DNA from 3 places in the Streptomyces sp. NPDC090119 genome. Region 2 is predicted to be linked to each of the others. Evidence: riboswitches for the same ligand, from Rfam matches in the RefSeq annotation. Region 2 holds a riboswitch; each other region holds the start of a gene.

What was found. Region 2 has a riboswitch for cobalamin ahead of ACIPPM_RS14420 (ribonucleoside-diphosphate reductase subunit alpha). Riboswitches for the same ligand answer to the same signal wherever they lie in the genome.
Positions count from the first base shown of each region.
Region 1: another riboswitch for cobalamin. It lies ahead of ACIPPM_RS05710 (prenyltransferase/squalene oxidase repeat-containing protein); the one in region 2 lies ahead of ACIPPM_RS14420 (ribonucleoside-diphosphate reductase subunit alpha).
Region 3: another riboswitch for cobalamin. It lies ahead of ACIPPM_RS29365 (CbtB-domain containing protein); the one in region 2 lies ahead of ACIPPM_RS14420 (ribonucleoside-diphosphate reductase subunit alpha).

Region 1 is NZ_JBIVDK010000001.1:1,246,285-1,256,738, reverse strand. Features, by position in the region: gene ACIPPM_RS05725 (ABC transporter ATP-binding protein) at 1-1,616, opposite strand, end outside; gene ACIPPM_RS05720 (energy-coupling factor transporter transmembrane component T) at 1,613-2,788, opposite strand; gene ACIPPM_RS05715 (hypothetical protein) at 2,785-3,732, opposite strand; gene ACIPPM_RS05710 (prenyltransferase/squalene oxidase repeat-containing protein) at 3,729-6,440, opposite strand; cobalamin riboswitch at 6,611-6,746, opposite strand; cobalamin riboswitch at 6,817-6,892, shown strand; gene ACIPPM_RS05705 (hypothetical protein) at 7,014-8,426, shown strand; gene ACIPPM_RS05700 (short-chain fatty acyl-CoA regulator family protein) at 8,469-9,875, opposite strand; gene aceA (isocitrate lyase) at 10,195-10,454, shown strand, end outside.
Region 2 is NZ_JBIVDK010000003.1:383,648-394,101, reverse strand. Features, by position in the region: gene def (peptide deformylase) at 1-124, shown strand, start outside; gene cyc1 (epi-isozizaene synthase) at 380-1,462, shown strand; gene ACIPPM_RS14440 (cytochrome P450) at 1,459-2,829, shown strand; gene ACIPPM_RS14435 (GlxA family transcriptional regulator) at 2,858-3,820, opposite strand; gene ACIPPM_RS14430 (hypothetical protein) at 3,814-4,053, opposite strand; gene ACIPPM_RS14425 (ribonucleotide-diphosphate reductase subunit beta) at 4,074-5,081, opposite strand; gene ACIPPM_RS14420 (ribonucleoside-diphosphate reductase subunit alpha) at 5,081-7,465, opposite strand; cobalamin riboswitch at 7,592-7,741, opposite strand; gene ACIPPM_RS14415 (GNAT family N-acetyltransferase) at 7,782-8,288, opposite strand; gene mctP (monocarboxylate uptake permease MctP) at 8,366-9,976, opposite strand; gene ACIPPM_RS14405 (DUF3311 domain-containing protein) at 9,973-10,236, opposite strand; gene ACIPPM_RS14400 (GntR family transcriptional regulator) at 10,371-10,454, opposite strand, start outside.
Region 3 is NZ_JBIVDK010000008.1:51,140-61,593, forward strand. Features, by position in the region: partial or broken gene ACIPPM_RS29335 (phytoene desaturase family protein) at 1-385, shown strand, start outside; gene ACIPPM_RS29340 (hypothetical protein) at 370-948, opposite strand; gene gap (type I glyceraldehyde-3-phosphate dehydrogenase) at 1,001-1,996, opposite strand; gene ACIPPM_RS29350 (GlxA family transcriptional regulator) at 2,091-3,047, opposite strand; gene ACIPPM_RS29355 (BTAD domain-containing putative transcriptional regulator) at 3,177-5,927, shown strand; gene ACIPPM_RS29360 (DUF4232 domain-containing protein) at 6,072-6,767, shown strand; cobalamin riboswitch at 6,828-6,977, shown strand; gene ACIPPM_RS29365 (CbtB-domain containing protein) at 7,013-7,234, shown strand; gene ACIPPM_RS29370 (CbtA family protein) at 7,257-8,012, shown strand; gene ACIPPM_RS29375 (histidine phosphatase family protein) at 8,048-8,617, opposite strand; gene metE (5-methyltetrahydropteroyltriglutamate--homocysteine S-methyltransferase) at 8,688-10,454, opposite strand, start outside.

The DNA of each region.
Region 1 (10,454 bases), on a different contig from region 2:
TCGGTCTCGGCGAGCGCGGCGGTGACCTGGCCGACGGTGAGGAACGGCAGGGGTGCCAGGATCTTCGCGGTCTGCGGTGCGAAGACGGGCGAGGCCACGATGACCTCGGCGGTGGGCCCGTCCGCGACGATGTCTCCCTCGGCCATCACCACCACCCGGTCGGCGGCGCGGGCGGCGAACTCCACGTCGTGGGTGGAGACGACGACGGAATGCCCTTGTGCGGCCAAGTCGTCCACCACATCGATGAGTTCGCTCTTCGCCCGGTAGTCGAGGCCGCGGGTCGGCTCGTCGAGGAGCAGCACCTTCGGCGCGGCGGTGAGCTGGATGGCGAGCACCAGGGCGAGCTTCTGCCCCTCCGAGAGGTCCCGTGGGTGGGTGGCGTCGTCGATGCCCGGCGCGAGCCGGTCGAGGAGGGCCCGTGCGCTCACCCCGGTCGCGGACTCGGTCTCCGCCTGGCCGAGTTCGTCGCCCACGCTCTCCAGGTACAGCAGATCCGCGGGGGTCTGCGGGACGAGCCCGACGAGCTGCCGGGCGTCGGCGGCGCGCAGTTCGTGGGGGTCCGCCGTGCCCGGGCCCCGGGTGACGGCGACCGTTCCGGCGCGGCGCGGACCGGTGCCCTGTAGGGCCCACAGCAGGGACGACTTGCCCGAGCCGTTGCGTCCCATCAGGGCGGTCACCTCCCCCGCGCGCAGCACGAGGTCCACCTCGCGCACGGCGGGCACGCCCTGGTACGCGACGGTCACCTTGCGGGCGGTGAGCAGCGCGGGCCGGTCACCGTCGGGCGCGGCACGCACGGGTGCCGGTGCGGTGAGGCGTGCCCGCAGCGGGGCGGCCCTCCTGCGGGCATCGCGGATGGACAACGGCAGGGGCTCCCACCCGGCCGCACGGCCGAGTTCGACGATCGGCGGTGCGATGGACGAGGTGCGCAGCATCGCCTCGGGCGCACCGATGTGGGCGTGGCCGTCGCCGGGGAGGTGGATGATCCGGTCGGCGTACTGGACGACGCGTTCGAGCCGGTGCTCGGCCATGAGGACGGTGACGCCGAGGTCGTGCACGAGCCGGGTGACGGCGGCGAGGACTTCCTCGGCGGCGGTCGGGTCGAGCGCGGAGGTCGGTTCGTCCAGCACCAGGACGCGGGGGTGGGCGGTGAGGACGGAGCCGATGGCGACGCGCTGCTGCTGTCCGCCGGAGAGTTCGTGCAGGGCGCGGTGGCGCAGGTCGGCGAGGCCCAGCAGGTCGAGGGTCTCCTCGACCCGCTTGCGCATGGTGCCGGGCTGGATCGCCAACTGTTCCATGGCGTAGGCGAGTTCCTCCTCCACCGTGTCGGTGACGAAGCCGTCCAGCGGGTCCTGGCCCACCACGCCCACGACGTCGGCGAGTTCACGCGGCGGATGGTGTGCGGTGTCGCGTCCGTCGACCGTGACCCGGCCGTACAGGGTGCCGCCGGTGAAGTGCGGGACGAGACCGTTCACGGCGCCGAGGAGAGTGGACTTGCCGACGCCGGTGTGGCCGACGACCAGGCACAACTCGCCCTCTTCGATGGTCAGATCGACATCGCGCAGGGCCGGTGCGGGGGCTTCGTCGTAGGCGACGGTGACGTGTTCGAAGGTGATCACGCGGCGGCGGCTTTCGGTTCGGTACGCGGGGCGTGGGGTGGCGGGGCCAGGAAGGCCGCCGTCCCGGCGAGCAGGATGGCCGCGGTCGGGACCAGTGGCAGTTCGGGCCACGTCAGCGGGTAGAAGGTCGGGTTGAGCTGGGCCGCGTCGTAGCCGGGGTGGGTGAACAGCAGGACCGCGGAGAGCAGTCCGCTGCCCGCCACCGTCCACTCGGGCAGCAGCCAGGGGTCGGGGCGGTAGGTGGTGCGGGTGACGCGGCGGCCGCCGATCCGTAGCCCGGCGACGCACAGCGCCGCGCCCACCACCATGGCGGGCAGGCCCAGGAAGGCGGGCGCGGTGGCGTCGAGGAGCCCGTAGGCCCCCGCGCACAGTCCGCACATGCCCAGCAGCATGAGGGCGCCGGTGATCCGCCGGGACCGGCGGGTGGCGGTGCCCGCGCGCCCGTAGCCGCGTGAGTCCATGGCGGCCGCCAGCCGCAGCGAGCGCTCCAGGGCGTCTTCGAGGACGGGTACGACGATGCCGCGCAGCGCCCGCAGTCCTCGGGTGTGTCCGGCGCGCAGCTTCCGTGCGCGGGAGACGCGTTGGACGCTCTGCACCAGTTGCGGCGCCACGCTGATGGCGACGGTGACGGCGACGCCGAGTTCGTACAGGGCGCCGGGCAGCACGCGCAGCGCCCGCTTGGGGTTGGCGAGGGTGTTGGCCGCGCCGATGCAGCACATCATGCAGGCCAGGCGGAGCCCGTCCGTCGCGGAGGAGAGTACGGCCTCCAGCGAGACGGGGCCACCGATCCGGATGCCCGCGTACCAGTCGGGGGTGGGGAGGTGGGGCAGGGCGAACAGGAAGTGGTCGTGCGGGGTGATGCCGGTGGCGAAGACGGCGCGGAACACGACCCGGACGGCCACGACCGTCAGCGCCAGGTACAGGTAGTACTTGAAGCCGCGGGCCCAGGGTGCGGTGGTGCGGCGGGCCGTCACGACATGGCCGAGGACGGCCAGGACGAGGAACAGCAGCAGCGGGTTGGCGGTGCGGCTGACGGCGGTGGCCAGGGCGAGGGCCCAGATCCACCAGGCGAGCGGATGCAGGGTGCGGGGCAGGCGACGGCCGCCCTGGTCGGTCCTCGGACCGGTCCGGGCGGCCGTCGTGTCGAGGGAGGTCTGGGCCACGGGCGTCACTCGTGCGGTCTGCGGCGTGCGGAGTACACTCCGGCGCCCACGATCATCAGGACGAGGGCCGCGCCCGCGACCACGGGCAGCACGGAGCCGGTGTCGTGCGGCGCGTCGGCGGCGGGCTCGGCGTCGAGCACCTGGGTGGTACGACTGCTCGTCGGCGAAGGGGTGCCGCTCGCCGCCTCGGTCGGGCTGGGCGACGCGGAGACGGACGGTGAGGGGCTCGGGTCCGGCTTCTCGGTGGGCTCCGGCTTCGGCTTCGGCTTCGGCTTCGTGGTCGCGGGCGCGGGCTTCTTCGGCTCCTCGGTGGGCTGCCGTTCCGGTGCCGGGCCGGTGTCCACGCCCGGGGGCGGCTGTGGGGCCTTGGCGGTGGAGGCGGGACGGCCGGTGCCGCTCGGCCTGGTGTTGTGCGCGCGCAGTTGGTCCGGGGTGACCTTGGGGCGGCCCTGGGTGCCCTCGATGTCGGTGCCACCGAAGATCCACAGGTCGACGCTGCCGGGCCTGGGCTTGTAGAGCATGGCGCCGAGCTGGCTGTACGTCCAGGTCGTGGCGCCGGGGTCGGCGTGCCAGTACGACCAGTAGGCGGAGGCGGGCGGGGTGAGCACGCAGTCGTCCTGGGCGGCGGTCGGGTACTGCCTGCCGCCCTGGTATCCGCTGTAACCGATGCGGCAGATGAACGCCGGGCCGTCGTGACCGGTGCCGGTGGTGCGCCAGCCGCCCTGGTTGAGCAGCTCGTACCCGGTGGTCGGCGTGGTGCCGCACGACCGGTAGACGGGGCCGCCCCAGTGGCTGAAGTCCACGGCGAGGACCACCCCGGAGGTGGTGGTGCAGCGGCCCATCGCCTGCGGGTCGGCCGCCGCCGGGGCGACGGTCGCGCCGAGCCCGGCGGCGGTCAGGCCGAGCGCGGCCACCAGCCGGGCCAGCGCGCGCGGGAACCGTCCGGTGATCATCGCTTCTCCAGTGCGTCGGTACGTCGCCGTGCGAGGACGACGGTGCGCCAGCCGACGGCACACAGCAGCGCGGCGATCCCGGCGAGCGCGCCCGCCTGTACGCCGGTCGAGGCGAGGACGCCGTCCCCCGCATCGCCGTTCGCGTCCACGGTGGTCGGCGCGTCCGGACCGCCGCCCGGCGTGTCTCCGGGTGTGACGATCTGCGGCGCACCGCCGCCGCTAGCCGTCGGGGTGGGCTGCGCCGACGTGCCGTCAAGGCTGCGCTTCAGCGTGCCGAAGGAGACGCCGGTGGCGCCGCCGACGGCCTGGGTGGAGGCTCGCAGGTCGGAGCCGCGCTGGCCCTCCTTGGCGACGTTGAAGCCGCCGTCGGGGTTCTGCTGCGAGGCGAGGAACTTCAGCGCCCGGGAGATCTCGTCCCCGTACTCCGCCTTGTCCAGGGACAGGCCCTGTACGGCGAGCGCGGCCGAGTTCACCGAGTCACCGGCCGCGCCGGGGAAGCCGCCGTCGGCCAACTGCTTCGAGGCGAGCCATCCCAGCGCCTTGTCGACGGCCTGGCCGGCCCGGTCGCCGCCCGCGAGGTCCAGGGCCATCGCGGCGATGGCGGTGGAGTCGACGTCCGCGTCCCCGGTCGGCGGGATCAGGCTCGGCCACGCGCCGTCGTCCCGCTGCAGGCTCTCCACGTAGGCGATCGGGGACCGGGCGGCCTCCGCCTCCCCGGCGCGCAGTTGCGCCATGACGGCAAGGGACTGGGAGAAGACCGAGGGCGCGTAGGTGTAGGCGCCCTCGGCGGCGCAGGAGCGGTCCGGCGCCGTGCTGGGCGCCGCGCACACGGCCTTGTCGAGGGCGGCGATCAGGTCGTGCCCGGCGAAGTCGCGCGGGTCGCGGCCCACGGCCTCGGCGAGCAGCGCGGTCTTGCCGATCGAACCGCCGCCCGCGTACTGGGTGCCGATGCCCGTCCAGTCGCTGACGGTGCGGCCCTCGCCGTCCTTGCCGCCGTGGTCGAGGAAGTCGACGATGCCTCGCAGCCCGGCGTTGTCCAGTCCGGTGGCGGCGAGCGCGTAGGCGCCGTCGATGGTGAGGCCGAAGTCGGCGCGGCCGGAGCCGGTGCCGGTCGGGTAGTACCGGCCCTGTGTGAGCTGCCCCGCGCCGGTGAGGTAGGCGACGCCCCGCTTGAGGTCGGGGCCCTTGCCCGGTGTCGGGTTGGGAGTCGGCTCGGTCGTGGTCGGCGGAGGGGTGGTGGGTTCGGCCTTCTTGGTGGTGAGTGCCGTCAGGTCGGTGCGGGCGCCCGCGAGGACGGCCACCGGGGTGGCGTAGAGGGTGGAGTCGGTGGCGTCCTGGTCGAAGCCGAAGCCGCCGTCCGCGAGCTGCGTGCGGGAGAGCCAGCCCTCGGCGGCGTTGGCCCGGTTGATCCGGCCGAGGGCGCGCAGTGCTTGGGCGGCGTACGAGGTGGCGATCACGTCGCCGGTGTCCGAGCCGGTGGAGCCGGGGAAGGCGCCGTCGTCCCGCTGGTTCCTCATCAGGTAGTCGCGGGCCTTAGTGACGGCGGCGGTGTGGCCGCCCGCCTTCTCGAGGGCGAGGGCGACCAGGCCGGTGGTGGCGGCGTCGCCGTCGCAGTTCTCGCCCGGCCGGATCAGGATGCTGGTGACGCCACCGTCCTTGCACTGGACCTGAGTGAGCCGGTCCACCGTCTCGGCGGGGGGTTCGTGACCCGCCCGGAGCAGCGCGAGGACCGCGCGGGCCTGTTCGTCGGCGTAGCCGATGCCGCGGAAGTCGCCTCGCGCGGTGCATCCGTCGGCGGGTGCGGCGGCGGTGCACACGTGCGCGGTGAGGTCGGCGAGCAGGTCGCGGCCGCCGAAGTCGCGGGGGTCGCCCTCGGTGGACTCCGCGAGCAGGGCCAGCCGGGCGGCGGCCGCCGTCTCGGGCGTCCGGCCCGTGCCGCCGGGGGTCACGTAGTCCGCGACGTGTCGTGCCAGGAAGGACGTGACCTTGTCCAGGGTGGCGCCCCTGCCGTCGGCGGCGGCCAGCGCGTAGCCGGTCTCCACGGTCAGCAGGTAGTTCGGGCTCTCCGCGCCGTCGTCGACGACGCGTTCGCCGTCGGTCAGCCGCCCCTTGAGCCAGGTGGCGGCGGCGGCCACACCGACGGTGCCGGGAGCCCCGGTGGGCTCGCCGGGCTCGGGGATGGTCGTGCCACCGGCGCGTACGTCGTCGGGGGTGAAGGCGGGCCTGCCGGTGGTGCCGCCGATGTCGGTGCCGCCGTACACCCAGGCGTCGACGTCACCGTCCTTGAGCTTGCGGTCCATCGCACCGTACTGGCTGTACGTCCAGTCGTCCTGGCCGGGAGAGGCGGTCCAGTAGGACCAGTAGGCGGTGGCCTGCGGGGTGAGCACGCAGGGTTCCCGGTCCGGGGTCGGGTACTGGGTGCCCGAGCCGAAGGTGCCGAAGCCGATGCGGCAGATGAAGGCGGGGCCGTCGTGCTGGGTGCCGGTGGTGGTGAAACCCCCGTCGTGGAGGAGTGCGTAGCCGGTGGTGGGGGTGGTGTCGCAGCCTCGCTCGACCTTGCCGCCGAAGGGCTTGAAGTCGACCGCGACCACGGCGCCCTTGGTGCCGGTGCAGTCGCCGACCGGTGCCGCCGCGGCGGGCGGAGCGGTGGACAGGAAGGCGAGGCAGGTGGCGGCGGTGACGAGCATCGCGGACAGCGCGGCCGTCATAGCTCTCGGCCATCTTCGTGCCAGTGCGTGCGTGCTCCCCATGGTCCTCACCACGGCCCCCTCGGTGTGTGGCCGAGGCGGGGGAACGAACACGTGGCGCACGCCCCTGGCCGGGGCGGTGAGCCGGGCGGCTGGGCGGGTCGCACCACGCCGTAGTCCGCGACGGCGTCTGTTGCTGTGGATCACGCTCCAGGCATTCCGGCTCGCCCGACGGATCGGGCCCACGGTTGCGGGTCAGCGCCGGAATTCGACCGGCTTCCCCTGGAACTGCGTTGCGTAGCAGGCGGATTGGAGCACGAGTTCACAGAACCCGTCAAGGCGGTGGCACTGTGGCGGGATCGGGCACGCGTCGGGTACTGTCCCGCCCTGCCGAGTGGGGGAACCCGGTGGGAGTCCGGGGCTGACGCGCAGCGGTGTGGGGGCGGATCGACCGTCCCCGAGCCCGAATGCCCAGACGGCACAGGTTGGTTGGAAGTCGGTCCACGCGTCCCGGACGGCGGCCATGTCCCGCCGCGTGCACCCGTCAGGGACCCGCTCGGGCCGGTCGGCGTCCCCCTATTCCTGGAGCACGCCATGCCCCGTCCCCTGTCCGTCCGTCGCGCCGCGTTCACCGCGGCCGCCGCATGCGGCGCCTTCGCGCTGACCGCGCTGCCCGCGGCGGCCACCGCCACCCCGGCCCAGATCGCGACCTCGAAGACCAACGGCGTCGCCTACCTCAAGTCGCTGCAAGCCGCGGACGGTTCGTACGCGGGCTCGGGCCTGTCCAACGAGTGGGCGTTCAGCGCCTTCGCCGCGGCCGGGACCGCCGCGGTGGACGTCACTCCCGGCGGCGACACGACCAAGAACGCGAGAACGGTCTACAGAAACCTGCTGGCCACCAGCACCTGGCCGTCCGCCTCCCCCGTGGTCACCGACTACGAGCGCGCCACCCTCAACGCCTACGCGGCCGGGATCGACCCCGCCCGTGTCTCCGCCTCCCGCAATCTGATCGCCGACGTCTACCGGTACTGGCAGACCGCCGAGCCCGGCTACTTCGGCCCGTCCGCCAACTTCAACGGGACCGTCTTCGCCGCCCTCGCCCTGGGCGGCGCGAGGACCACGTCCGCCCAGCCCCGCGTCCCCCAGGCGCTGCGCGACTCCCTGATCACCCGGATACGCGCCAACCAGCACGACGACGGCGGCTGGAACTACGGCAAGGCCGAGGGCGACCCCTCCCAGCTGGGCGCCACGAGCGACATCGACATGACCGGCGCCGCGATGGCCGCGCTGTGCGTCTCCGGCGTGCCGAACACGGACACGGACATCGCGCAGGCCAAGGCGTTCCTCAAGGGGAAGCTGGTCGCCAACACCGGTGCGTTCAACGCCATGTTCGGCGTCAACACCGACTCCAACGGCTGGGCCGTCTCCGGCCTCAACGCCTGCGGCATCAACCCCCAGACCGGCGACTTCCTCACCTCCAAGGGCAAGACACCGGTGGACTTCCTGATCAGCCAGCAGTTCAACCCCGGCGGCGGCTTCAAGTACCTGCCCAGCGACACGTCACCACAGGCGTACGCGTCCATCGACGGCCTGCGCGCGGTCGCCGGAGGCGGCTTCACCGCCACTCCCCCGGTGCCGGTCACCTCGGGCGCTTCGCAGTGGGTCGCGCAGGGGTCGCTGACCGCGGGGACGGCCACCTCGTTCGCCGTCACCGTGGACGACGGTGCCGGAAACCTGAAGGTCTGCTCGGTCGCCCTCACCCCGACCGGCACCACGACCACCCTCGGCGCGGTCCTCGACGCGGCGGCCGGTGCGGCGACCCCCTCCGGCTGTGCCGGCGGTGTGACGCCGTCGTCCGGCACGGGGCAGATCACCTCGCTCAACGGCAAGGCGAACAGTGGCTCCAACACGTGGAAGGTGAGCGTCGACGGTTCGTCGTTCGCCTCGGCCACCCGTGGCAAGAGCATCGCGGTGGGCGACACGATCGCCCTGCGCTGGGGGGCCTGAGCCCGACCGTGGGGCTCGCCGAATCCGGCGGGCCCCACGTCCTCAGCCCGTGTCCTCGGCCACGGGGTACGGGACGAACGTGCTCGCGTTCTGGTCGATCAGCAGCTCGCGCCCGAGCGGTGGGGCGGCCCGCTGGGGGCAGTCGAGGCGTTCACAGACCCGGCAGCCCATGCCGATGGGGGTGGCGGCGGAGCCGCTGGCGAGGTCCAGCCCGTCGGAGTAGACGAGCCGGTGGGCGTGCCGGATCTCGCAGCCCAGCCCGATGGCGAAGGTCTTGCCGGGTTCGCCCCAGCCGCCCCGGTGCCGGGTGAGTGCGCGGGCGGTCCACAAGTAACGCTGCCCGTCGGGCATTTCGGCGATCTGAACATGGATGCGGCCGGGCGCGGCGAACGCCTCGTACACGTTCCACAGCGGGCAGGTGCCGCCCGCGCGGGAGAAGTGGAACCCGGTGGCGGACTGCCGCTTGGACATGTTGCCCGCACGGTCGACCCGGACGAAGGAGAACGGCACCCCGCGCAGCCGGGGGCGCTGGAGGGTGCTGAGGCGGTGGCAGACGGTCTCGTAGCCGAGGCCGTAGCGGTCGGTGAGGCGCTCGATGTCGTAGCGCGCCTCCTCGGCCGCGGTGTGGAAGGCGCGGTACGGCAGGACCAGCGCGGCGGCGAAGTAGTGGGCGATGCCGATGCGGGCCAGGGCGTGGGCGGCGGTGCCGGGGGCGAAGTCCTCGGCGGCCAGCAGGTCGAGGGCGTCGCCGTGCTCAAGCAGGGCGAGCTGGGTGGCGAGGCGGAACGCGCGCTGGCCGGGGCGGAGCCGGGTGGAGAGGTGGAGGGTACGGGTCGGCTCGTCGTAGTGGTGCAGCCGGTCACCGGGGTCGCCGGTGAGGCGTACGCCGTGCTGGTCGGCGAGGCGGGCGGCGAGGGCGCGTTCGACCTCTCCGGGGCGGATGCCGATGCGTGCGGCGAGGTCTTCCGCCGCGAGGTCGGTGTCGTGGAGGTAGTTGCGGCGGCGGTAGAAGAAGTCGCGGATCTCCTCGTGCGGCGAGCGCGGCTGGTCGGGGTCCGGGGCGCGGCCGTCCGTGGCCCCGGTGAGGCGTTCCGCGAGCCGCTGGTTGCGGCGGCCCAGGCTGATCAGGGTCTCGGCCACGGCCGGGGTGCGCCCGGCGAGTTCGGCCAGTTCGGCGGCGGAGACGCGGCCCTCGGCCAGTTCTCCGGCCAGTGCCTCCCGGAGGTCCGCGACCAGGCGGGTGGTGTCGTGCTCGGAGAAGAACCCCGGATCGACGCCGAACACCTCGGTCAGTCTCAGCAGCACCGGCACGGTGAGCGGGCGGGAGTCGTGCTCCATCTGGTTGAGATAGCTGGGCGAGATGGCCAGCACCCGGGCCAGCTCCGCCTGGCTCATCCGGCGTTCCTCGCGCAGTCTGCGCAGCCGCGCCCCCGCGTACGTCTTGCCCACCTCGTGCGCTCCTCCCGCTCCGACCGCGCTCAGCCTAGGTGATCCATGGCCGCCCGAACCCTTCGCAACCTTGGCAGAAGACGGCTGGAAGATTCGCAGAAGTTGGCAATGATCCACGGTTGATGGCACTCAGTGCCAGTGTCAGAGTCGAAGTGCGGCCCGCCGGACACCGGCAATGTTGCTCACTCCGCCCCATGTCCACGGTGAGCCGCACCTTCTTGAGCGACACACAGTGCCACTCCCGCTCGTGACGATGGCGGGATTGGCGGACGGCACCGGGCAGACAGCACGGAACGGACCCGAGGAGACGGTGACAGTCATGGCAGAGGCGACGACACAGGCGGCCGGAGAACTCGCGCGGCGCTGGGCCACCGACCCCCGGTGGCAGGGCATCGAGCGCACCTTCACCGCCGAGGACGTGGTCCGGCTCTCCGGCAGCGTCCGCGAGGAGCACACGCTGGCCCGGCGCGGTGCCGAGCGGCTGTGGCGGCAGCTGCACGAGCTGGACTACGTCCACGCGCTCGGCGCGCTGACCGGCGGCCAGGCCGTGCAGCAGGTGAAGGCGGGGCTCCAGGCGAT
Region 2 (10,454 bases):
GCACGAGACCGACCACCTGTACGGCTACCTGTACATCGACCGCCTCTCCAAGCGGGACCGCAAGGACGCGCTGCGGCAGATGGCCGAGAACGAACCACGCTACGACGTGGTCGCCAACGACTGACGGGAGCGCGCGGAACCAGCGCCACCGCACCGAACAGCCACGACGCCCGGCCGGGGACCATCCCGGCCGGGCGTCGTGGCTGTTCGTTCATCTGTTCGCCGAAAGAATCCCGGCGACTTGGGGTAGTGAAAGGAGCAAATCCGTTCCCCTAACGGTCAGTTGTAGTGCTGAATAGGGGTGCGGGGATACGCAACGGCGCACGCCCGGCACGGCAGGGAGGGGCGTGTGGTCCTGGCGGTCGAGAGGGGACTGTTCGTGCATGCTTTCTCACGCGGCACCACATCGGCGACAGCGGTCGCGGTACCACCGTCCCTCGCACTCCCGGTGATCGAGGACGCCTTTCCCCGGCAGCTGCACCCGTATTGGCCGAAGCTCCAGGAGAACACCCGGCAGTGGCTGCTGGAAAAACGGCTCATGTCCCCGGACAAGGTCCGCGAGTACGCCGACGACCTGTGCTACACGGACCTGATGGCCGGGTACTACCTGGGCGCCCCCGACGACGTCCTCCAGGCCATAGCCGACTACAGCGCCTGGTTCTTCGTCTGGGACGACCGGCACGACCGTGACATCGTGCACGGCAGGCCCGAGGACTGGCGGCGGCTGCGGCAGCGTCTCCACGCGGCGCTCGACGCACCCGGGGACCATCTGCACCACCAGGACGCGCTGGTCGCCGCTTTCGCGGACAGCGTGCTGCGGCTCTACGCGTTCCTGCCGCCCACCTGGAACCAGCGGTTCGCCCGGCACTTCCACGAGGTGATCGAGGCGTACGACCGCGAGTTCCACAACCGCGTCGAGGGCCGCGTCCCCGGCGTCGAGGAGTACCTCGCGCTGCGGCGGCTCACCTTCGCGCACTGGATATGGACCGACCTCCTGGAACCGAGCGCCGGACGCCAACTCCCGGACCCGGTGCGGAAGAACCCGGCATTCCGGCGCGCTGCCCTGCTGAGCCAGGAATTCGCCGCCTGGTACAACGACCTGTGCTCGCTGCCGAAGGAGATAGCGGGCGACGAGGTGCACAATCTCGGAATAAGCCTCATCACCCATTCCGGGCTCACTCTCGAAGAAGCCGTCGAGGAAATGCGGCGGCGCATCGAGAACTGCATCGCCGAATTCACCGAAGCCGAGCGCGAGGCAATGGAGTTCGCTGGCGAACTCGACGACGGCACCGTGCGCGGAAAGGAACTGAGCGCCGCCGTGCGGACCTGTGTCGGCAATATGCGGAACTGGTTCAGCACCGTCTACTGGTTCCACCACGAGTCCGGCCGCTACATGGTCGACAGCTGGGAGGACCGGTCCACACCCCCGTACGTCAACAACGAAGCGGCAGGTGAGAAATGACCGTCGACGCCATCGATCCCGAGACGCGGGAAGTGGCCGAACTGAAGGACCCGCCCCTCGCCGGGGGCGCCGTCCCGGTGTTCGGGCACGGCCTGAAACTGGCCCGCGACCCGCTCGCGTTCATGTCCCAACTGCGCGACCACGGCGAGGTGGTGCGCCTGAAGCTCGGCCCCAAGACGGTGTACGCCGTCACCGCGCCGGCGCTCACCGGCGCACTCGCGCTGAGCCCCGACTACAAGATCGACGGACCGGTGTGGGAGTCCCTGGAGGGGCTGCTCGGCAAGCAGGGCGTGGCCACCGCCAACGGCCCGCTGCACCGGCGGCAGCGGCGCACCATCCAGCCCGCGTTCCGGCTCGCCGCGATCCCCGCCTACGGGCCGATCATGGAGGAGGAGGCGCACGCCCTCACCGAGCGCTGGCGGCCCGGCGTGCCGATCGACGCCACCTCCGAGTCCTTCCGGGTCGCCGTGCGCGTCGCGGCCCGCTGCCTGCTGCGCGGCCAGTACATGGACGAGCGCGCGGAACGCCTGAGCAACGACCTCGGCGCCGTCTTCCGGGGCATGTACCGGCGCATGGTGCTGCCGCTCGGTCCGCTGTACCGGCTGCCGTTCCCGTCCAACCGCGCATTCAACCGGGCACTGGCCGATCTGCATCTGCTGGTGGACGAGATCGTCACCGAGCGGAGGGCATCCGGTCAAAAGCCGGACGATTTGCTGACGGCTTTGCTGGAGGCGAAGGACGACAATGGCGATCCCATCGGCGAACAGGAGATCCACGACCAGGTCGTCGCCATACTCACCCCCGGAAGCGAGACAATCGCCTCCACGATCATGTGGCTCCTGGAGATCCTCGCGGACCATCCGGAGCACGCCGAGAAGGTGCGCGCGGAAGTTGAATCGGTGACCGGTGGCGCACCGGTCGGATTCGAGCACGTACGCAAGCTCAGCCATACCAACAATGTCGTCGTCGAGGCCCTCCGACTGCGGCCCGCCGTATGGATATTGACGCGTCGCGCGCTCACCGACACGGCACTGGGTGACTATCGCATTCCGGCCGGGGCGGACATCATCTACAGCCCCTACGCGATTCAGCGCGATGTGCGTTCCTACGCCCGCCACCTCGACTTCGACCCCGACCGGTGGCTGCCGGAGCGTGCCGAGGAGGTGCCGAAGTACGCCATGAGCCCCTTCAGCGTCGGCAACCGCAAGTGCCCCAGCGACCACTTCTCCATGGCCCAGCTGAGCCTGATCGTCGCGGCGATATCGGCGAAGTACCGGTTCCGTCAGGTCGAGGACTCGGACGCCAGCACCCGCGTGGGCATCACCCTGCGCCCGCACCGGCTGCTGGTCGAGCCCGTGGAGTGGTGAGGAGCCATACGCCCGGACCGGCGTGCGTTCAGGCGGCCTCGGGGCCCCGGAACGCGCGCCGGTAGGCGTTCGGGGTGGTGCCCAGCGCCCGCACGAACTGGTGGCGCAGCGCGGCCGCGTTGCCGAACCCGGCCCGCCAGGCGATCGAGTCCACCGTCTCGTCCGTCCCCTCCAGCAACCGCTGCGCCAGCAGCACCCGTTGGCGCAGGACCCAGCGGTACGGGGTGGTGCCGGTCTCCTGCTGGAAGCGGCGGGCGAAGGTGCGCGGGGACATGTGGGCGCGGGCGGCGAGCTGCTCGACGGTGACCTCGTCGTCGAGGTGCTCCGCCATCCACACCAGCACCTCGCCCACGGTGTCGCAGGGGCCCTTGGGCAGCGGGCGCTCGATGAACTGGGCCTGGCCGCCGTCCCGGTGCGGGGGCACCACCATCCGGCGGGCGATCTTGTTGGCGACCTCGGTGCCCTGCTCCTTGCGGACCAGGTGCAGACAGGCGTCGATACCGGCCGCCGTGCCGGCGGAGGTGATCACCGGGTCCTCGTCGATGTAGAGGACGTCCGGCTCGACGGTGACGCGCGGGTGGCGCCTGCGCAGTTCGTCGGCGTTGTGCCAGTGCACCGCGGCCCGGCGTCCGTCCAGCAGCCCGGCCTCCGCCAGCACGAACACCCCCGTGCACACGCTGAGCACCCGCGCGCCGCGGGCCACGGCCCGGCGCAGGGCGTCCAGCAGTGCGGGGGGATAGTCGCGGGAGGCGTAGGACTCCCCGGCCGGGACGGCGATCAGATCGGCCTCCTCCAGCCGCTCCAGACCGTGCGGGGTGGAGACGGTGAAGCCGCAGTGGGTGCCCAGGGTGGGACCCTCGGCGGAGGCCACCGCGAAGTCGTAGACCGGCAGTCCGTCCTCGCTGCGGTCGATGCCGAACACCTCGCACACCACCCCCAGCTCGAAGGGGTGCACTCCGTCCAGCAGGACCGCGACCACGTTCTTCAGCATGCTGCCAGTGTGCCTCGGCACTGGCAGGAATTCGAGGGCTTGCGGCAGTCCTGCCAGTGTTGGACAGCAGCGTTCAGCGCGAGGCTGATGACATGAACGGAAACCAGATCCAAGGTCTCATCGGAATGGTCGCCACCCTCGGCATCCTGGCCCTCCTGGTCCTGCCCTCGGTGATCGGCATCGTGCGCGACCGGCGCGTCGACCGACAGCTCAGGCAGGCCCAGAAGGACCACGGAAGGGAGGTTCAGAAGACTCAGAAGTCCTCGTCCAGGTCCACGGTGCCCTCCACCGCGACCTGGTACGCCGACGGGCGGCGCTCGAAGAAGTTCGTCAGCTCCTGAACACCCTGCAGCTCCATGAAGGAGAACGGGTTCTCCGAGCCGTACACCGGGGCGAAGCCGAGCCGCGTCAGGCGCTGGTCGGCGACGCACTCCAGGTACTGCCGCATCGACTCGGTGTTCATGCCGGGCAGGCCGTCACCGCACAGGTCACGAGCGAACTGCAGCTCGGAGTCGACGGCCTCCCGGAGCATGTCCTTGACCTGCTGCTCCAGCTGGTCGTCGAACAGCTCCGGCTCCTCCTTGCGGACGGTGTCGACCACGTCGAAGGCGAACGACATGTGCATCGTCTCGTCGCGGAACACCCAGTTGGTGCCGGTGGCCAGGCCGTGCAGCAGACCCCGGCTCCGGAACCAGTAGACGTACGCGAAGGCGCCGTAGAAGAACAGGCCCTCGATGCACGCGGCGAAGCAGATCAAGTTCAGCAGGAACTTGCGGCGGTCCGCCTTGGTCTCCAGCCGGTCCAGCTTGTCGACCGAGTCGATCCACTTGAAGCAGAACTCGGCCTTCTCCCGGATGGAGGGGATGTTCTCCACCGCCGCGAACGCGTCCGCGCGGTCCTCGGGGTTGGGCAGGTAGGTGTCGAGCAGCGTCAGATAGAACTGGACGTGCACGGCCTCCTCGAAGAGCTGACGGCTCAGGTAGAGCCGCGCCTCGGGGGAGTTGATGTGCTTGTACAGCGTCAGCACCAGGTTGTTCGCCACGATCGAGTCACCCGTGGCGAAGAACGCCACCAGGCGGCCGATCAGGTGCTGCTCCTCGGGGGAGAGCTTCGCCAGGTCGGCGACGTCCGAGTGGAGGTCGACCTCCTCGACGGTCCAGGTGTTCTTGATCGCGTCCCGGTAGCGCTCGTAGAAGTCCGGGTAGCGCATCGGGCGGAGGGTGAGCTCGAAGCCGGGGTCGAGCAGATTCTTCTCGGTCATTACTGGCAGGCCTCGCAGGACTCGGGGTTTTCCAGGGAGCAGGCGACGGCGTCGGGGTCGGCCGCCTGCTGGACGGGGATGGTCTTGGTCTCCTGGGCGCGGCCCCCGGCGGCACGGGCGATCCGGGTCGCCGGGCGCGAACGCAGGTAGTACGTGGTCTTCAGACCCGACTTCCAGGCGTAGGAGTACATCGAGGAGAGCTTGCCGATGGTCGGCGTCTCCAGGAACAGGTTCAGCGACTGCGCCTGGTCGAGGAACGGGGTACGGGCGGCGGCCATGTCGATCAGGCCGCGCTGCGGGATCTCCCACGCCGTGCGGTACAGCGCCCGCACGTCCTCGGGAATCCACGCGAAGCCCTGCACCGAGCCGTTGGCCTCGCGCAGCTCCTCACGGGTGCGGGCGTCCCACACGCCGAGGTTCTTCAGCTCCTGCACCAGGTACGCGTTGACCTGGAGGAACTCGCCCGACAGCGTCTCGCGCTTGAACAGGTTGGACACCTGCGGCTCGATGCACTCGTACACACCCGCGATGGACGCGATGGTGGCCGTCGGCGCGATGGCCAGCAGCAGCGAGTTGCGCATGCCGACCTGGGAGATCCGGGCGCGCAGCGCGGCCCAGCGCTCGGGCCAGGTCAGCTCGACGCCGTAGTGGTCGGGGTGCAGCACGCCCTGGGCGGTACGGGTCTGCTCCCAGGCCGGGAGCGGGCCGTTGCGCTCGGCGAGGTCGGCGGACGCCTCGTAGGAGGCCAGCATGATGCGCTCGGCGATCTTCGTGGACAGCGCCTTCGCCTCGGGGGAGTCGAAGGGGATGCGCAGCTTGAAGAAGACGTCCTGGAGGCCCATCGCGCCGAGGCCCACCGGGCGCCACTTGGCGTTGGAGCGGCCCGCCTGCTCGGTCGGGTAGAAGTTGATGTCCACGACCCGGTCGAGGAAGGTCACGGCCGTGCGGACGGTCTCGTCCAGCCGCGCCCAGTCGATGTCACCGTCGGCCACGAAGGCGCCCAGGTTCACCGAGCCGAGGTTGCAGACCGCGGTCTCCCCGTCGTCGGTGACCTCGAGGATCTCCGTGCACAGGTTGGAGGAGTGCACCACGTTGCCCGGCAGCGCCGTCTGGTTGGCGGTGCGGTTGGCGGCGTCCTTGAAGGTCATCCAGCCGTTGCCGGTCTGCGCGAGGGTGCGCATCATGCGGCCGTACAGCTCACGTGCGGGCATGGACTTCTTCGCCAGGCCCGCCTGCTCGGCCTTGCGGTAGGCCGCGTCGAACTCCGGGCCCCACAGGTCGACCAGCTCGGGCACGTCCGCCGGGGAGAACAGCGACCAGGGCTCGTCGGCGTTGACCCGGCGCATGAACTCGTCCGGAATCCAGTGCGCGAGGTTCAGATTGTGCGTGCGGCGCGCGTCCTCACCGGTGTTGTCGCGCAGCTCCAGGAACTCCTCGATGTCGGAGTGCCAGGTCTCCAGGTACACCGCGGCCGCGCCCTTGCGCCGTCCGCCCTGGTTCACCGCGGCCACCGAGGCGTCCAGCGTCTTCAGGAACGGCACGATGCCGTTGGAGTGCCCGTTGGTGCCGCGGATCAGCGAACCCCGGCTGCGGATGCGGGAGTAGGACAGGCCGATGCCACCGGCGTGCTTGGAGAGACGGGCGACCTGGTGGTAGCGGTCGTAGATCGAGTCCAGCTCGTCCAGCGGGGAGTCCAGCAGGTAGCAGGACGACATCTGGGGGTGGCGCGTACCGGAGTTGAACAGGGTGGGGGAGGACGGCAGGTAGTCCAGGCGGCTCATCAGGCCGTACAGCGCGGCGACCTCGTCCACGGCCGGGGCGCTGTCGTTCTCCGCGAGACCGCTCGCCACGCGCAGCATGAAGTGCTGGGGGGTCTCGATCACCTTGCGGGTGATGGGGTGGCGCAGCAGGTAGCGGCTGTGCAGGGTGCGCAGGCCGAAGTAGCCGAACCGGTCGTCGGCGCCGGTGTCGATCAGGGCGTCCAGCCGGGCGGCGTGCAGCGCCACGAAGTCGGCGGTGCGGTCGGCGACCAGGCCCTCGCGGTGGCCCACGGTCACCGACTCGGTGAAGCACGTCACGCCCTGCGAGGCGGCCTCGGCGCGGATGGAGAGGGTGAGCAGCCGGGCGGCCAGCCGGGAGTAGGCGGGGTCCTCCGAGATCAGACCGGCGGCGGACTCGGTGGCCAGCTCGCGCAGTTCCGCCTCGTCGGCACGCGCCGACCGGCCGCGCAGCGCGGCGGCCGCGACCCGGCCGGGGTCCGCGTCGGGGAGGTCGGCGGTCAGCTCGGTCAGGGTCCGCAGCAGCGCGACCCCGGGGCCGTCGTTCTCCACAGGGGCCTCGGTCGCCGGGGTGGCTGAAGCCGGGTCGGCAGGCGCGATGGTCACGTGGGGCTCTCCCTCGCTGGGCACGGGGACCTGGCGGAGGGTGTGAGGAGGCACGAGCGCGCACGGCGTCGCGTCCACCGGCCCACTCCACGAGGCCCGGACGTCTTTGAGCACCCGGGCCGGACGGCCGGGCGCGCCGCTGTCGACAGGTCCTCGGACTGACGCTGGCGTGCACGAAGCACGCAAGTACACCGTTGCGGGACAGTTCCGGATTCGCACCGGATTCCCCTGCGACGACAGCGAGCACGAGCATACATCTAGTGCTGGGCTGTCGTGTCACCCCCAGATGTTGTGTCTGTTGTGTGTCCCGGCGGCTTCAGAGGGTCAACTCGTAAGTGAGCAGGGCGAGGTCCAGCACGCCCGGGAGGGGGTTCCAGTCGCGGTGCGGGGTGCGCCGGAAACCGAGGCGTTCGTAGATCCGGTGGGCCGCGTGCATCGTCGGCTGGGTGGACAGCACGAGGCTCCGGCAGCCCTCGACGGCCCGTGCCCGGGCCACGCAGGCCCGTACGAGCGCCTCCCCGGCCCCCTGGCCCCGGCCGGCGTGCGCGACCGCCAGCATCCGGATCTCGGCCTCGCCCGGACCCGCGATGTCGGCCATGGGTCCGCCCGCCGGGACGAAGGTGACCCCGCCGAGCAGGACGCCCCCGCGCACAGCCACCAGGATCTCCGCGGCGGCCGCCCGCCGGGGCACGTCCCGCAGCTCGCCGAGGTACGCGTCGTCCGCGCCGAAGTCCAGCAGCCCGTCCTCGAGGTACGCCCGGGCGGTGATCTCGCCCAGGGCGGTGTATTCGGCGGGTGCGGCGGGTCTGATGAGGAAGTCCATGGCCGTGAGTGTGTACGACGACGGGCCGCCGATGCTCTCGCATCACGGCGGCCCGTGCCAGGTGGGGTGTCGGTGGGTCAGTGGGTGCTGCCCGCCGTCGCCGGGGGCAGCTCGACCTCGACGCCGGGGTCGCCCGCGTCGGCCGTGTAGTCCTCGGGCTTGGTCTCGTCGATGCCGTCGGGGGCCTTCACGGCCTTCAGGACGAACGTCAGGACCACGGTGACCACCACGTTCAGCACGAACGCGGTGAGGCCGATGTAGCCGATCTCACCGATGCCGGGGACCTCCTTGGCCGAGCCGCCGAAGTGCTTCTGGGTCGGCGAGGCGACGCCGTAGGCGGCGAGCGTGCCGTAGAGCATGCCGACCGCCCAGCCCGCGAGCAGCGCCCAGCGGTGGAACCAGCGGGTGAACAGGCCGCCGACCAGGGCCGGGAAGGTCTGCAGAATCCAGATGCCGCCCAGCAGCTGGAAGTTGATCGCCACCGTCTTGTCCATGGTGAGGACGAAGACCAGGGCGCCCACCTTCACCAGCAGCGAGACCAGCTTGGAGACCTTGGTCTCCTGCTCGGGCGTCGCGTCGGGCTTGATGAAGTCCTTGTAGATGTTGCGGGTGAACAGGTTCGCGGCCGCGATCGACATGATCGCCGCCGGGACCAGGGCGCCGATGCCGATCGCCGCGAAGGCCACGCCCGCGAACCAGTCCGGGAACATGTTCTCGAACAGCTGCGGGATCGCGAGCTGGCCGTTGGTGACCTTCACCCCGGCCGCGATCGCCATGAAACCCAGCAGGGCCAGCAGGCCCAGCATCAGGGAGTACAGCGGCAGGATCGTGGTGTTGCGCCGGATCACGTCGCGGCTCTTGGAGGAGAGCGTCGCGGTGATCGAGTGCGGGTACATGAACAGCGCGAGCGCCGAGCCCAACGCCAGCGTGGCGTAGGTCCACTGGCCCGCCGGGGCCGGGACGATGCCGCCCGCACCGGCCGCCGCATACTTCTCGCCCGCCTTGGCGAAGATCTCGTCGAAGCCGCCCAGCTTGATCGGGATGTAGATGATCGCCACCGCGATGACGATGTAGATCAGCGTGTCCTTCACGAACGCGATCATCGCCGGGGCGCGCAGACCCGAGGAGTAGGTGTAGGCCGCCAGCACACCGAAGGCGATCAGCAGCGGCAGGTCCTTCACGAACCAGTTGGTGTCCTCACCGCCGCCCACGCCCATCACGTCCAGCACCGCCTGGATGCCGACGAGCTGGAGCGCGATGTACGGCATGGTCGCCAGGATGCCGGTGACCGCCACCGCCAGCGACAGCCCCTTGGAACCGAACCGGCCGCGCACGAAGTCGGAGGTGGTGACATAGCCGTGCCGGTGCGAGACCGACCACAGCCGGGGCAGGAACGTGAAGATCAGCGGGTACACCAGGATCGTGTACGGCACCGCGAAGAACCCGGCCGCTCCGGCCGCGTAGATCGCCGCGGGCACCGCGACGAAGGTGTACGCCGTGTACAGGTCGCCGCCGAGCAGGAACCAGGTGATCCAGGTGCCGAACGAGCGGCCGCCCAGGCCCCATTCGTCCAGCGAGTGCTCGTTCTCGGCCTTGCGCCAGCGTGAGGCCAGGAAGCCGAGGACCGTGACGGCCAGGAAGAAGAAGACGAAGACGCCGAGCGCCACGCCGTTGACGCCGTCCTTCACTTCGACGCACCCCCGAACTTGGCCTTGCGGGAGCGCTGGTCACGCTGCCAGAGCTGGTAGGCGGTCACGGTGAGCGAGGTGGAGACCAGAACCCACAGCATCTGGTACCAGTAGAAGAACGGGATGCCGATGAGCGTCGGGTCCACCTTGGAGAACGAACCGACCCACAGCATCGCCACGAACGGCGCCACGAGGCACAGGCCGATGACCACACGGACCGGTGTCACCACCGGTGGCCTCACTTCGGAATCTTCGGGCATGCTGCGGCTCCGTCCCCTCGTTGATCACTGCGTAATGCGCACGCAATCTAGGTGACGGCACGGCGGAGCGGAACCCCTCGTCCGGGTATCGATACGACGATGTGAGCTGGTGGGGGCGGTGTGAGCGGAACCCGTCAGTCCTGCGGACGCCTGAGCCGCGCCACGAACTTGTAGCGGTCGCCCCGGTAGACCGAGCGCACCCACTCCACCGGCTGGCC
Region 3 (10,454 bases), on a different contig from region 2:
GGGCGACGTGCACCCCGTCTGGGCCTACGCCCACGTCCCGAACGGCTACACCGGGGACGCCACGGAGGCGATCCTGCGGCAGATCGAACGGTTCGCCCCCGGCGCCCGCGACCGCATCGTGGGCGTACGCGCCACCACCCCGGCCGGTTTCGCCGCCGCCGACGCCAACTTCGCGGGCGGCGACATCCTCACCGGCGCCAAGACCGCCCCCCAGCTCATCCTGGGCCCCCGCCCCACCCTCGACCCGTACACCACCGGGCTGCCGGGCGTCTTCCTCTGCTCGGCAGCCACCCCACCGGGCCCGGGCGCCCATGGCATGTGCGGGGCGGGCGCGGCGGCTTCGGCGCTGCGGTACCTGGGCGCCGCCTCTCACCAGCCGAGCTGAGCCTCGCCCAGGACCTCGCCGCCTGTGCGGGCGGCGAGGTTCCGGGCTCTGGGCAGGTCGCCCCACTTGTCCACATGGACGAAGACGGTGTGGTGCTCGGTCCACCTGTTCCACTGCGCCGCGTCGCCGTGGAACACCACTTGGACGCCGTCGTGGTTGACCGACCCCTGCGGCCGGTCCGCCTCCAGGTCCTCGGGCCACCGGCCCCACCAGATCATCGCGGCCGTCCCCTCGCCGAGGGCCGCCACGAAGCGGTCTTCGACGCGCCCCGCCGGGCAGTCGTACGAGAAGTCCACCGGCAGGTGCGGCTGGACCTCGGCGTCGGCAGCCGTCCGCAGATCGAGGTCGGGCCCGCCGGAGTCGTGGGTACGCACAGGCACGTGGATCTCCGCGTCGGGCAGGCCCGCGGCCATCCTCCGGACATCCGCGACCGTCCGCAGGTCGGCGGAGAGCCAGACCTCGTCGTCACGTCGCGCCAGCAGCGCGCACAGGCGCGCGGCCTGTGCGTACGCCGCCGACTTGTCGGTGGTCCGGAACACCGGATAAGCCCGGGAGTTGCCCATGGTCCGAACCCTCACACGTCCCCGTCCACCTCCACCAGCGAGTATCGGGTGGTCAGCGCGCGAGCAGCTCCAGCGTGTCGATCACCCGGTTCGAGAAGCCCCACTCGTTGTCGTACCAGGCGACCACCTTGACGTGGCGGCCGTCGACGCGGGTGAGGGCGGAGTCGAAGATGGAGGAGTGCGGGTTGCCGACGATGTCGGAGGAGACCAGGGGGTCCTCGGAGTACTCCAGGACACCGGCGAGCGGGCCCTCGGCGGCCGTGCGGTAGGCGGCGAGCACCTCCTCGCGGGTCACGTCGCGGGCGACCGTGGTGTTCAGCTCGACGATCGAGCCGACCGGCACCGGCACCCGGATCGAGTCGCCCGACAGCTTGCCGTCGAGGTTCGGCAGCACCTGGCCGATGGCCTTGGCCGCGCCCGTGGTCGTCGGCACGATGTTCACACCGGCCGCGCGGGCCCGGCGCGGGTCGCGGTGCGGGCCGTCCTGGAGGTTCTGCTCCTGGGTATAGGCGTGCACGGTCGTCATGAACCCGTGCTCGATGCCCGCGAGTTCGTCCAGCACGGCGGCCAGCGGGGCCAGCGCGTTGGTCGTGCAGGAGGCGTTCGACACGATGGTGTGCAGCGCCGGGTCGTAGGTGTCGCTGTTCACCCCGTACGCCAGCGTCACATCGGCGCCGTCCGAGGGGGCGCTCACCAGCACCCGCTTCGCGCCCGCGTCGAGATGGGCGCGGGCGGCCTTGGCCGAGGTGAAGCGGCCGGTAGCCTCCAGCACGATGTCGACGTCCAGGTCCGCCCAGGGCAGCTGGGCGGGCTCGCGCTCGGCGAGGACCTTGATGCGGCGGCCGTCGACCACGAGGGTGTCGCCGTCCACCTCCACCGGGCGGCCGAGCCGTCCGGCCGTCGAGTCGAAGGCCAGCAGCCGGGCCAGGCCCGCGGGTTCGGTGAGGTCGTTCACCGCGACGACCTCGAGGTCACTGTCGCGTTCGAGCAGAGCCCGCAGCACGTTGCGTCCGATGCGGCCGAATCCGTTGATGGCGATGCGCGTCATGAATGGTGTCCCTTCCGTTCGCCATCAGGTTCGCGGGCGGGAGACTGGCGGGGTAGTGGCAGGAGCGCCACGGTTCAGAAGGATCGCGCCAGCGTCACTCGCCCCGGGCGAACGTACGCCGGTAGTCGCTCGGTGTCGTGCCCAGGACCCGTTGGAAGTGCAGCCGGAGGTTGGTGCCGGTGCCGAGCCCGACCTCGTCGGCGATCTGTTCCACGCTCCGCTCCGAGCGCTCCAGCAACTCCCGCGCCAGGTCGACCCGGGCCCGCGTCACCCACTGCATCGGCGTGTACCCGGTGTCCTCCACGAACCGCCGGGAGAACGTCCGCGGCGACACCGCCGCGTGCCGGGCCAGCGACTGCAGGCTCAGCGGATCGCCGAGCCGGTGCAGCGCCCACTCCCGGGTCGCGGCGAACCGCTCGCCCAGCGGCTCCGGCACACTGCGCGGCACGTACTGCGCCTGACCCCCGCTGCGATAGGGCGCCGCGACCAGGCGCCGGGCCGCGTGGTTGGAGGCGGCCACCCCCAGCTCGCCGCGCAGCATGTGCAGGCACAGGTCGATGCCGGAGGCCGCCCCGGCCGACGTCAGCACGCTGCCCTCGTCCACGAACAGCACGTTCTCGTCCACCCGGACCAGCGGATACCGGGCCGCCAGCGCGCGTGCGTAATGCCAGTGCGTGGTGGCGCGTCGGCCGTCCAGCAGACCGGTGGCCGCCAGCGCGAACGCCCCCGTGGAGATCGCCGCCAGCCGCGCACCCCGCCCGTGCGCCGCGACCAGCGCCGCCACCACCGGCTCCGGCGGGTCCTCCCGGTCCGGGAACCGGTAGCCCGGCACGAACACCACGTCCGCCCACTCCAGCGCCTCCAGCCCGTGCGCCACGTGGTACGACAGCCCGTCCCCGCCCGCCACCAGCCCCGGCGCGGCCCCGCACACCCGCACCTCGTACGGCATGCTCGCGCGGGTCGTGAACACCTGCGCCGGAATCCCCACGTCGAGCGGCTTGGCGCCCTCCAGGACGAGAACGGCGACACGGCGACGGCGGGAGGAGGGCACGGTCAGCAGGGTACGCAAGGCGCGGCGCGGCCATGGCGCGAAACCCCCGCCGAGCGCCGGACAACCCCCCGATATGCTGCTGTTTTTCCCGTACCGGCCGCCCATGGCCGCCCTCGGAAGGACCGACCCGTGGAGTTCCGGCTGCTCGGCACCGTCTCCGTCGACACCCGCCGGGGACCACTGCCGCTCGGCCCCGCCAAGCGCCGCAGCGTGCTCGCGGCGCTGCTGCTGTCGGCCAACACCCCCGTGCCGATGCACCGGTTGACCGCCTGCCTGTGGGACGACGAACCCCCGAGCCAGGCGCGGAGCGTCATCCAGGGCCATGTGTCCCGGCTGCGCGCCCTGCTCGCCGAGGGCGACGCGGAGGCGTACGGCGTCGAACTCCTCACCGCCGGGGACGCGTACGCCCTGCGGCTGCCGGAAACCCTGCTCGACGCCCAGCGGTTCGAGGAACTGCTGACCCTCGCCCGCGAACAGCGCGACCCCGCCGACACCGTGCTGATGCTCGGCGACGCCCTCGCGCTGTGGCGCGGCCCCGCCCTCGGCGGCGCCTTCGCCGGACCGCCGCTCCAGGCCGCCGCACACTCCCTGGAGGAGTCCAGGCTCGCAGCCGTGGAGCAACTGGCGCTCGCCTACGGCAGGTTGGGCGAGCATCACCGAGCGGCAGCCGTGCTGCGCACCGAGGCCGTCGCGCATCCGCTGCGCGAATCGCTGTCCGCCGCGCTGATGACCGCCCTGTACCAGGCGGGCCGCCAGTCGGAGGCGCTCGACTGGTTCCACCGCACCCGCAGACTCCTCGCCGACGAGCTCGGCATCGACCCCGGCCGCGAACTCGCCGACGCCTACGGGCTGATCCTGCGCGGCGACCCCGTACCGGAGCTGCTGGCCGCGCGTCCGACGCCCGAGGCCGAACCGGTGCGGCCGCCCGTGGCACCGCGCCCCGCTCTCGTGCCCGCCGAGGCGCACGCCGACCTGCTGCCCCGCGCGCCCCGCGGCTTCCACGGGCGCGGCCCGGAACTCGCCGCGCTCGGCCGGGCCGCCGCCGGGGAGGCGCCCGTGTGCCTGGTCACCGGGCCCGCCGGGGTCGGCAAGACCGCCCTCGCGCTGTGCTGGGCGCACCGCAACGCCGACACCTTCCCCGACGGACGGCTCTTCGCCGACCTGCACGGCTTCAGCGACACCGGCGAGCCGTCCGTCACCGAGGTGCTCCGCGAGTTCCTGCTCGCCCTCGGCGTGCCGCCGCGCCGGATACCGGAGTCGGCCGCGGCCGCCGCCGCACTGTTCCGCACCCTCACCGACCGGCTGCGCCTGCTGGTCGTGCTCGACAACGCGCGCGACTCCGCCACCGTCCGCGCCCTGCTGCCCGGCGGCGCCGACTGCGTCACCGTCGTCACCAGCCGCCACCGGCTGGAAGGGCTCATCGCCTCCGACGCGGCCCGTCCCGTCCCGCTCGGCACGCTCGACGCGCGGGACGGCACCGCACTCCTCGCGGGCGTCCTCGGCGAGGAACGCGTCCTCGGTGAACCGGTGGCCGCGCGCAGGCTCGCCGAACTCTGCGGCGGACTCCCGCTCGCCCTCCGGGTGACCGCCGCCCGGCTCGCGGGCCGCCCCCAGTGGACCCTGGCCCACCTCGCGGACGAACTCGCCGACGAGCGCGGCCGGTTGGCCCACCTCGCGGTCGACGACACCGGTGTCCCGGCCGCACTCCGCCTGACCCTGCAGCACCTCCCCGGCGAGGCCGTGCAGCACTTCGGCAGGCTCGGCCACCACCCCGGCACCCACTTCGACCCCTACACCGCCGCCGCCCTCTCCGGCACCGACCCGCCGGCCGCCGCCCGCGCCCTGGAACGGCTCGGCGCCGCCCACCTCGTCACCGAGACCGCGCCCGGCCGCTGGGAACTGCACGACCTCGTACGCCTCTACGCCCGCGACCTCGACCCCGCGAGCGGCCTCCAGGCGCTCACCGGCGTCCTGGACCACTACATCGCCACCGCGTTGGCCGCCGCCGAGACGGCCCAGCCGGGCGGCGAGCCCTGCTTCTCGCTGCCCGCCGACTTCCGACGCCCGTCCGCCGTACGGGGCTTCACCGACCGGGCGGAGGCGATGGGCTGGCTGGCCGCCGAACGGGAGGACCTGGCCCGCGCGGTGACCGCCGCGCGGGCCGCCGGGCTGGACGACCGGGCCTGGCGGATCATCCTCCTCCAGTGGCCGCAGGTGGTGTGGCGCTCGCGGGACAACTGGGTGCCGCTGCTGTCCACGGCCCTGGAGTGCGCCCAGACCGTGGCCGACCCCTACGCCGAGTCCCGCGTCCGCACCCTGCTCGGCTGGGTGCTGAGCGAGGAGGGCCGCCTCGCGGACGCCCGCACCCTCCTGGAACCCTCACCCGCCCTGGCCCGCCGCACCGGCGACCGCCTCGGCGAGGCCACCGCCCTGATCAACCTGGCCGTCGTCCAGTCCGCGGAGGGCGACCTCGACGCCGCCCGCACCCACTGCGCCCGAGCCGCCACCCTGGCCCGCGAGGAGGGCAACCCGCACACGGAGATGCTCGCCCTCCTCCACCTCTCCCGCACCCACCTCACCTCCGGCGCCCCGGAACAGGCCCTCCGCGTCGCCCGCACGGCCCTGGACCTCGGCCCCGAACACGAGGAAGCGGCCCGCACCTCCCTCCTCCACACCGTCTGCGGCGAGGCCCACCTCGCCCTCGGCGACGAACCCGAAGCCCTCCGCCTCCTGGAACGCGCCGCCGACGAGGCGGAGTCCACGGGATACGACGAGGGAGCGGTCCGTGCCCTGGAGGTCCTGCTACGGGTCAGCGGCCGCGCGGACCACCGGAAGCGGCACGAGGCGGCGGTACGCAGGCTCGCGGGGGAGGACTCGTAGCGGGAGCCGCCGTCAGAGGGGCGTCAGCCGGACGTCAGTGGGACGTGAGCGGCGGCGGTGAGAGTGGGGATGTCAGCAGGTCAGAGGCTGACCGGCGGCCGGAAAGGGCCGTTGTCGACGTTTCACCTCCCGGGGGAAATCATCATGAACGCATCGCGCCGCACGGCCCTCTTCTCCGTCGCCGCCTCCGCCGCGCTCGCCCTGTCCCTGACCGCCTGCCAGAGCGGCGAGGGCACCAAGGCCGAGGGCGCGCCGGTCGCCCAGGACACGGCCTCCGCCGCTGCCTCCGCCACCGCTTCCGCGCCCGCGGCCGGTACGAGCACCGACACCGGTACCGCCACCAAGGGCACCAGCACCGCCGTCGGGACCGCGCACAAGACGGGCACCGGTTCCTCCGCGGCCAAGAAGGGCACCGCCGCCACCCCCCTCTGCCGCGCCCAGGACGTCAAGGTCAGCTCCGAGCGCCAGGACGGGCCGCCCTACACCCACATCATCCTCACCGCGCGGAACACCTCCGGCCACCGGTGCGAGATGGCGAGCTTCCCGCACATCCAGTTCCTGGAGAGCCACAAGCAGGACGTGCCGTCCGTGGCCAAGAGCAAGCCCGCCGTGCCGACGGTGCTGAACCCCGGTGACCCGGCGTTCGTCCTGGTCAAGCTCTCCGACGGCGGAGTGGACGAGGACAACGAGGTGGTGAACGCGTTCCAGCTGGTGCTGCAGGGCGACTCCACCGTCATCGCGGTGAACTCGTCGGCAGGCGGCGGCCTCGCCGTCGACCCCGCCAAGACGCTCACCGGCTACTGGACGACCGAACTGCGCAACGGCGCCGACGACTTCTGACCCGCACCCCCGGCGACGCACCTTCGGGAGAGGAAGATCACCCGAGGGTGCGTGGTCTTGGCCAGGCAGAGCGCACGCGGTACCGTCGGGGCGATATCGACGACGGCGAAACGGAAGCCGGTGGGAAACCGGCACGGTCGCGCCACTGTGTGCGCGGTCCCGCAAGGGGGCGCGCGAGTCAGACCCGTGGCCGTCGTCCTGTGCACCACCGAGATGGGACGCGAACTCCCAGAGGAGGTACTGCCATGGCGCAGACCGTCGCTCAGCCGACCGCCGGAAACCCGGCCGCTCCCGCCACCCTGCCGCTGAAGGAGATAGCGCCCTGGGCGGTCTTCTTCGGCGTCCTCATGCTGGTCCTGCTGTACTTCGTCGGCGCCGAGCAGGGCGCCACCTCCGTGTTCAACGGCACGGACGTCCACGAGTGGGTGCACGACGCCCGCCACCTGCTCGGTTTCCCCTGCCACTGACGCGAGGGACGCCGCACACACCATGAACTCCGCAACCGTGAGAAACCTCCTCGTGCGGGGCATGCTCGCCGGCCTCGGCGCCGGAGTGCTCGCCCTGATCGCCGCGTACTTCCTCGGCGAGCCCAGCGTGGACAGCGCCATCAGCTTCGAGGGCCACCACTCCCACGAGCACGAGGTCGAAGTCGTCTCCCGCTCGCTCCAGTCCACCGCCGGACTGGCCACCGGCGTCCTCGTCTACGGGGTCGCCTTCGGCGGCATCGCCGCGCTCGCCTTCTGCTTCGCGCTCGGCCGCGTCGGCCGCTTCGGCCCCCGCGCGACCGCGCTGCTGCTGTCCGGCACCGCGCTGCTCGCCGTGTACGTCGTGCCGTTCCTGAAGTACCCGGCGAACCCGCCCTCGGTCGGCGACCCGGACACCATCGGCAAGCGCACCACGCTGTACTTCCTGATGATGCTGCTCAGCGTGCTGCTGGCGGTCGGCGCGACCCTGCTCGGCAAGCGGCTCGCCCCGCGCCTGGGCAACTGGTACGCGACCTTCGCCGCCGTGGCCGTCTTCGCCGTGGCCATCGGGCTGGCGTACACCTTCCTGCCGGTCATCAACGAGGTGCCGCACGACTTCCCGGCCACCCTGCTGTGGCGGTTCCGCCTCTCCGCGCTGGCCATTCAGACGGTGCTGTGGGCCGGATTCGGCCTTCTCTTCGGTGAGTTGGCCGAGCGGCTGCTGAATCCGCGGCCCGCAGCGGCCCGCGACACGGGCCGGGCGGTCGCCGCCTCCCACTGAGCCGAAGGGCCCCCGGAAACTTCCGGGGGCCCTCTTCAGTCGGCCGCGAGCGGGCGTCCCAGCCGCAGGTTCCAGCGCCCGGCCCGCCCGGACAGCTCCGTCGCGGTCAGTGGCGCCACGTCCAGCCGCCAGAACGCCTCGGCGGGCAGCCCCAGCGCGTGCACCACGGCCGCCCGCACCACGTCGGGCTCCACCACGGCGACCGTACGGCCCTCGGGCAGCGACGCGAGCCAGCGCCCCACCCGCGCGCACACCGCCCGCACCGACTCCCCGTCCGGCGCCACGCACTCCGGGTCGGCCAGCCACCGGGCCAGCGCCTCCCCCTCGGCCGCCGCGACCTTCGCCAGCGCGCGCCCCCGCCACCGCCCGGCGTCCAACGGCGCCAGCTCAGCCGCCACCACGCCCCGCAGCCCCAGCGCCCCGGCCGTCTCCCGGCACCGCGCGCCGGGCGACAGCACGACCCGCGCCGCCTCCGGCACCGCTCCCGCCGCCGCCCGCGCCCGAGCGGCTCCCGCCTCGTCGATGGACGAGGAACCGTCGTAGAAGCGGGCCTCTCGCAGGGCGACCCCGATCGCGGGCGGGACGAGCACCAGCCGACTGGTCACCCGGGAAACCTCCTGAGGAAGAGAACGCGCCCCGGCCCCACCACGGGGCCGGGACGAACGGACGGTCGGACTAACCCAGTTCACCCCGCACGGTACGGGCCGCCGTCACCAGGTTCTCCAGCGACGCCCGCGTCTCCGGCCAGGCGCGGGTCTTCAGCCCGCAGTCCGGGTTCACCCACAGCCGCTCGGCGGGGATCGCCTTCAGCCCCGTACGCAACAGCTCGGCCGCCTCCTCGGCGCTCGGCACACGCGGGGAGTGGATGTCGTACACCCCCGGACCCGCCTCGCGCGGGTAGCCGTGCGCGGCCAGTTCGCGGGCCACCTGCATGTGCGAGCGGGCCGCCTCCAGGCTGATGACATCGGCGTCCAGGTCGTCGATGGCCCGCACGATGTCACCGAACTCGGCGTAGCACATGTGGGTGTGGACCTGGGTGTCCGGCCGGACGCCCGCCGTGGTCAGCCGGAACGCCTCCGTCGCCCAGGCCAGGTAGGCGGCCCGGTCGGCGGCGCGCAGCGGAAGCGTCTCGCGCAGCGCGGGCTCGTCCACCTGGATCACCGAAGTGCCCGCCTGCTCAAGGTCGTTCACCTCGTCGCGCAGGGCGAGCGCCACCTGCCGGGCGGTGTCCCCGAGCGGCTGGTCGTCGCGGACGAAGGACCAGGCGAGCATGGTCACCGGTCCGGTCAGCATGCCCTTGACCGGGCGGTCGGACAACGACTGGGCGTACGTCGTCCAGCGCACCGTCATCGGCTCGGGGCGGGAGATGTCACCGGCCAGGATCGGCGGACGCACGTAACGGGTGCCGTAGGACTGGACCCAGCCGTGCTGGGTGGCGAGGTAGCCGGTGAGCTGTTCGGCGAAGTACTGCACCATGTCGTTGCGTTCGGGCTCGCCGTGCACCAGGACGTCCAGGCCGGTCTTCTCCTGGAAGGAGATCACCTCCTGGATCTCCGCCTTGATGCGCTCCTCGTACCCGGCCGTGTCGATCCGGCCCGCGCGCAGGTCGGCGCGGGCGGTGCGCAGTTCGCCGGTCTGCGGGAACGAGCCGATCGTGGTGGTCGGCAGCAGCGGCAGCCCGAGGTGGGCCCGCTGGGCGGCCGCCCGCTCGGGGTACGGCTGGGCGCGGCGGGCGTCCGCGTCCGTCACGGCCTCCGCGCGGGCCCGGACGGCCGGGTCACGGGTGATGGGGGAGCCGGTGCGGGAGGCCAGGTCGGCCCGGTTCGCGGCGAGTTCGGCGGCGATCGCGTCCGTGCCGCGCGCCAGCCCCCTGGCCAGGGTGACGATCTCGGCGGTCTTCTGCCGGGCGAAGGCCAGCCAGCGCAGGATCTGCGGTTCGATGTCCCGCTCGGGGGCGGTGTCCAGCGGCACGTGCAGCAGGGAGCAGGAGGCGGCGACGTCGACCCGGTCGGCCAGCCCGAGCAGGGTGCCCAGGGTGGCCAGGGACTTCGACAGGTCGTTGACCCAGATGTTGCGACCGTCGACCACACCGGCCACCAGCCGCTTGCCGGGCAGCCCGCCGACCGCGGCGAGCGCGTCCAGGTTGGCGGCGGCGGCCTCGGTGAAGTCCAGCGCCAGCCCCTCCACCGGCGCCTTGGCCAGCACCGGCAGCGCCTCGCCGAGACGGTCGAAGTAGGAGGCGACCAGCAGCTTCGGCCGGTCGGTGAGCGCGCCCAGGTCCCGGTAGGCGCGCTCGGCCGCGTTCAGCTCGGCCGGGGTACGGTCCTGCACCAGCGCGGGCTCGTCCAGCTGCACCCACTCCGCCCCGGCCGCGCGCAGATCGGCCAGCACCTCGGCGTACACCGGGAGCAGCCGGTCCAGCAGGGTCAGCGGATCGAAGTC